Desulfovibrio desulfuricans: one gene and its partner. The protein of the gene in region 2 interacts with the protein of the main gene of each other region in a pairwise test. Links are inferred from orthologs where the notes say so. Each region holds a gene or a part of one and is shown on either strand. Other genes may lie near its edges.

What was found. Proteins that work in one complex are often made in the same cells at the same time.
Region 1: the proteins of rpe (region 2) and eno interact in binary tests that used the Escherichia coli proteins (3 or more experiments, as listed by UniProt). The link is inferred for Desulfovibrio desulfuricans from one-to-one orthologs.

The regions. Positions count from the first base shown.
Region 1 is NZ_JANFYZ010000004.1:300,492-303,481, forward strand. Bases 1-2,979 are described here. They hold eno (phosphopyruvate hydratase), read right to left. Parts: upstream 2,152-2,979; coding sequence 850-2,151; downstream 1-849. Other genes in these bases: folD (bifunctional methylenetetrahydrofolate dehydrogenase/methenyltetrahydrofolate cyclohydrolase FolD), read right to left, coding at 1-660; NE637_RS07165 (type III pantothenate kinase), read right to left, coding at 2,284-2,979. In the rest of the region: more of NE637_RS07165, read right to left, coding at 2,980-2,990. UniProt on the Escherichia coli protein: Catalyzes the reversible conversion of 2-phosphoglycerate (2-PG) into phosphoenolpyruvate (PEP). It is essential for the degradation of carbohydrates via glycolysis.
Region 2 is NZ_JANFYZ010000013.1:32,158-34,920, reverse strand. The notes cover bases 11-2,762. They hold rpe (ribulose-phosphate 3-epimerase), read left to right. Parts: upstream 11-902; coding sequence 903-1,622; downstream 1,623-2,762. Other genes in these bases: tkt (transketolase), read left to right, coding at 1,634-2,762; NE637_RS12845 (MerR family transcriptional regulator), read left to right, coding at 443-796; pheT (phenylalanine--tRNA ligase subunit beta), read left to right, coding at 11-364. Also shown: more of pheT, read left to right, coding at 1-10; more of tkt, read left to right, coding at 2,763-2,763. UniProt on the Escherichia coli protein: Catalyzes the reversible epimerization of D-ribulose 5-phosphate to D-xylulose 5-phosphate.

The DNA.
Region 1 (2,990 bases), on a different replicon or contig from region 2:
GCCCGTGATGCAGCGGGGCCTGCCCATGGCAAGAAACAGAAAATCGGCCTGACGGCACTGCTCGGCAAGATCGGGCGTGCGCGAATGGCATACGGTCACCGTGGCATCGCCAAAACGGCCAGAACGGGCCAGCAGCATGGCCAGCGGTTTGCCCACAATGTTGGAGCGGCCCACAACCACGGCCTTCTTGCCGCTGGTGGGCAGGTCGTAGCGGCGCAGCAGCTCCATGACCCCGGCGGGCGTGCAGGAGACAAAACCCGGCAAGCCCAGCGAAAGACGGCCCACGCTCACAGGGTGGAAACCGTCCACGTCCTTTTCCGGATCAATGGCCAGCAGGCATTCCTGCGCGTCCAGCCCCTTGGGCAGGGGCAGTTGCAGCAGGATGCCGTCCACAGCTGGATTGGCGTTGCACTCGCCAATGAGTTGCAGCAGATCCTGCTGGCTGGTGGTGGCGGGCAAATGGTGCGGAAAGGAAACAATACCGGCTTCGGCGCAGGCGCGTTCCTTGTTGCGCACATAGACCTGCGAGGCAGGATCTTCGCCCACAAGGATAACCGCAAGGCCCGGCGCACGATGGCCCTCGGCACGTGCGGCGGCCACTTCCGCGCCAAGCTCCGCCCGGATGTCGGCGGCGGTTTTTTTGCCGTCAATCAAGATCATGTCAAACTCCAAAAAATAAGATAGCCGCCGCAAACAGGGCGACCGCCGCGCCCGGCCGGTGCGACGGTCGCTGGTGGTACCCGCGCCCTTCCAATATGGTTGCGCGCGGGTTGGAGGTCCATACGCGATCAGCTTGTGAAAAGCCCGCAGACCCTGCCGTAGCGCGGCCTGACCTGCGGGCGGAGAAACCTAGTCTTCGTCTTCTGCCTGGAGATAGTATTCGGCCATGATGGGGCCGAAGAAGTCCGCATCATCGTCCAGCTCTTCTTCAATGCGCAGCAACTGGTTGTACTTGGCCATGCGTTCGGAGCGGCAAAGTGAACCGGTCTTGATCTGCCCGGCGTTGACGCCCACGGCGAGGTCGGCAATGAAGCTGTCCTCGGTTTCGCCGGAGCGGTGCGAAACAACGGTGCTGTACGAAGCTTCCTTGGCCATTTCGATGGTGTCCAGGGTTTCCGTAACCGTGCCGATCTGGTTGAGCTTGATAAGGATGGAGTTACCCACGCCCTGATCAATGCCCTCGGCCAGAATGCCGGGGTTGGTCACGAACACGTCGTCGCCCACCAGCTGGATGTGGTCGCCCAGAGAGGCGGTCAGCATGCCCCAGCCGTCCCAATCGCTTTCGGCCATGCCGTCTTCGATGGAGATGAGGGGGTACTTCTGGGTGAATTCGGCCAGCCAGTCGCTCATTTCGGCATTGTTGAAGGTTTTGCCTTCGCCGCCAAGCACGTACTTGCCGTCCTTATAAAATTCGCTGGCCGCCGCGTCGATGGCCAGAGCCACTTCGGAACCGGGGTTGTAACCCGCTTCTTCAATGGCCTTGATGATGTAGGTAAAGGCTTCATCATGGTTCTTCAGGTTGGGGGCAAAGCCGCCTTCGTCGCCCACGCTGGTCACGTGGCCGTCCTTCTTGAGGATTGCCTGAAGGGTGTGGAAAATCTCCGCGCCAATACGCAGGGAATCACGGAAGGTCATGGCCCCCACGGGCATGATCATGAATTCCTGAATATCCAGATTGTTGGGAGCATGCGCGCCGCCGTTGATGATGTTCATCATGGGCACGGGCAGCACCTTGGCGTTGATGCCGCCAAGATACTTGTAGAGCGGCAGGCCAAGAAATTCGGAAGCCACGCGCGCGCAGGCCATGGATACGCCCAGCATGGCGTTGGCGCCAAGACGGGATTTGTTGTCAGTGCCATCAAGATCGATAAGGGTGTTGTCGATCTGCACCTGACGCAGCACGTCCATGCCGACAATGGCTTCGGCGATTTCGCCGTTGACGTTGTCAACGGCCTTGGTCACGCCCTTGCCGCCAAAACGGCTCTTGTCGCCATCACGCATTTCCAGGGCTTCGCGGCTGCCCGTGGAGGCCCCGGAGGGCACCGCTGCGCGGGCACTGTGACCGGATTCCAGCGTCACTTCCACTTCAACAGTGGGGTTGCCGCGCGAATCGAGAATCTCACGGCCATAAACAGAAGCAATGCTGCTCATTGTCTACTCCTTTTGCCCTGGCGGGCTTGTTTACGAAAATGCTTGCCACGGGCAAAGGCCGGTGGTCTGCGGATCATATCGATCAGAAAATTTGTCAGTGAGCCGCCTGACAGGCGGGCTGGATTCATGGCGCTATTCGTCAGTGCCGGGTTCTTCGTAGTGCAGCCTGCGCAGGCCCTCGAGCAGGAGCATGGGCAGCACCTGATCAAACACGTTGCTGACTCGGGCGATGGAAGAGGCAAAGCCCCCTGTGCCAAGCACCTTGACCGGGCCGGACATCTGCCTCTTGAGGCGCTGTGTGAGGCCCTCGACCATACAGGCAAAACCAAAAACAAGACCGTGCTGGATGCTGGTGGTGGTATTGCGGCCCGGCGTAGGCTCGTTGGCGCGCACGTCAAGGTTGACCCTCGGCAGCTTGGCGGCCTCGCGCGAAAGCGCGGTCAGGGCCGTGCGCGGGCCGGGGAATATCAGGCCGCCCATGTAGGCATCGCCGCTCACGCAGTCGATGGTCACTGCCGTGCCAAAATCGACAATAAGCAGAGAAGGTGTTTCCGGATACATACGGCGTGCAGCGTAGGCCCCCACCAGCCTGTCCGCGCCCACTTCCGCGGGGCGTTCATAGCGGTTTTCAAGCGGAACGGGCAGTTCCTTGCCCACTCGCTGCAAGGGGCAGCCCACATAGCGGGCCACAGCCTCACGCAGCAGTGGGTCAAAACCGGGCGCCACAGAAGACGCAACGCAGGCCTTGAGTTGCGCTGGCGCAACGCCCGCATGCTGCAAAAGAGTGAGAAGGGTAAGACCAAAATTGTCCGCCGACTGGGCGGTATCGGTGCGCAGGG
Region 2 (2,763 bases):
TGTGTGGCTGGCTGAAATGAACCTCGACATCCTGCGCGAACTGCACGATGCCGCTACTGTGCGCTTTGCGCCCCTACCGGTGTATCCGCCGGTGCGGCGCGACATTACCGTGACCGCCGGGCCAAGCCTCAAGGTGGCCGACATCACTGCTCACGTGCAGGGGCTCAAACTGGCCCTGCTGGACGACGTGGCCCTCGTGGACTGCTTTGAACCCAAGACGGAGCAGGGCGGGGAGCCCGTGCGCAACCTGACCTTCCGGCTCACGTTCCGCCATGCGGAGCGTACTCTCAAGGACACGGAAGTGGACAAGGAGCGGGAGAAGGTGGCACAGTCGCTTGTAAGCGCTCTGGGCGTGAAAATTTAACACAGTGCGCGCAGGCCCGGCTTTTTCGGGCCTGCGCAATTCCGGCACATTTTCAGAGAGTGTCAGGAGGGGTATGACATGTCGGACCACACGCCCGACAATACCTACCGCATAGGTGAGGTCGCAGAACTGCTCGACCTCAAAACCCATGTGTTGCGCTTCTGGGAAACTGAGTTTCCCCAGTTGGCGCCGCTGCGCACCGGTAAGGGGCAGCGCCTGTACACGGAAGAAAACGTGGCCCTCTTGAGGCGTATCCGGCAGTTGCTGCACGAGCAGGGCATGACCATTGAAGGCGCGCGCCGCGTACTTGCGGGCAGCGCCGTGGTGGACGAAAGCCTGCCCGAACGCGTGGCGGCGGTGCCGGACCCGGATTTTATGCGCATGCTCCAGCGGGAGTTGATCTCGCTGCGCCGCCTGCTCAGCGAAAAATAGACTGCGGCCTGCTGGCGCAACTAAATATTTCAGGGAAGGGACGCGGGGGAGGCGACCCTTTCTGTTGGTGGCCCTCCCCCGCAAACACGCTCACCCCGATATAATCATGATCTTATCGCCCTCATTGCTGTCTGCCGATTTTGCCCGTCTGGCCGAAGAGCTTGGTGACCTTGAGGCTGCCGGAGTCACCTGGCTGCATCTGGACGTGATGGACGGGGCTTTTGTGCCCAACATCACCTTTGGTCCCCCGCTGATAAAGGCTCTACGGTCTGTCAGCGGGCTTTTTTTTGACGTGCACCTCATGGTGAACGATCCGGCCCGCTATATTGCCGACTTCCACAAGGCAGGGGCAGACATGCTGGTCATCCATGCCGAGGCCGACAAACACCCGCAGCGCACCCTCACGGCCATCCGGGCCATGGGCTGCAAGGCGGGGCTTGCCCTCAACCCCGGCACGGATGTGAACGCGGCCCGCTGGCTGGCGGCGGATATGGACATGCTGCTGCTCATGAGCGTGAACCCCGGTTTTTCGGGTCAGGCATTCATCCCCGCCACGTTCGACAAAATCCGCGCGGCCCGGCAGATGCTTGACGCCAACGGCGGGGCCGAGGCGCTCATCCAGATCGACGGCGGCGTATGCCCCGAAAACACGGCCGAGCTTGTGGACGCCGGGGCGGAAGTGCTTGTGTCCGGCTCGGCCTTTTTTGGCCACAAACCTTACGACAAACGGCTTGCCGCCTTTATGGCTCCGCTTGCGGGCAGAACGCCCCGCCATGCGGAAGATGCCCTGAGACGCCGTGCCGCCAACCATATCACGCAAAAGTAGAGGAAAGAGTCATGCCCACCCGCAGACAGTGCGCCAATGCCATCCGCGCCCTTGCCATGGACGCCATTGAAAAAGCCCGCTCCGGTCACCCCGGCGCACCTCTGGGCATGGCCGACATGGCCGAAGCCCTGTGGCGTCATGGTTTCAAGCACAATCCGAGCAACCCCCGCTGGTTTGACCGCGACCGTTTTGTGCTTTCCAACGGCCATGCCTCCATGCTGCTCTATGCCTTGCTGCACCTCACGGGCTATGACCTGCCCATGGAGGAGCTGCGCAACTTCCGCCAGTGGGGAGCCAAAACCGCAGGGCACCCCGAATACGAGCCTGATCTGGGCATTGAAATGACCACCGGCCCGCTGGGGCAGGGTATTTCTTCCGCAGTGGGCATGGCACTGGCCGAGAGCATGCTGGCCGCCCGTTACAACACGCCCGAGCATAAGGTTGTGGATCACCACACCTATGTGTTCACCGGCGACGGCTGCCTCATGGAAGGCGTTTCGCACGAGGCCTGCTCCCTGGCTGGCACCTGGGGCCTGGGCAAGCTCATAGCCCTTTACGACTCCAACGGTATTTCCATTGACGGCAAGATTGACGGCTGGTTCAACGAAGACGTGGCGGGCCGTTTCCGCGCCTACCACTGGCAGGTTATCGGCCCCATCAACGGGCATGACGCCGCCGCTCTGGACGCTGCCATTGCCGAGGCCAAGGCTGACCACAGCCGCCCCAGCCTGATCATCTGCCGCACCCACATTGGCTTTGGTTCGCCCAAGGCCGATTCCGCATCCTGCCACGGCTCGCCCCTTGGCGACGATGGCATTGCAGCCACCCGCGCGGCTCTGGGCTGGACCGAAGAGCCCTTTACCGTGCCGCAGGAACTGTATTCCGCATGGGACGCGCGTGAAAAGGGCAAGGCTGCCGAGGCCGCCTGGGAGCATACCTATGCCGCCTATGCCAAGGCCAATCCCGAACTTGCCGCAGAATTTACCCGCCGTATGCGTGGTGAACTGCCCGAAGACTGGGCCTCCATTGCGCGCGGCATGATTGAAGAAGCCGTGAGCAAGGCCGAAACCACGGCAACGCGCGTGGCCTCCAAGAAAACCCTTGAATGCCTTGTGCCCCGCCTGCCCGAACTTGTGGGCGG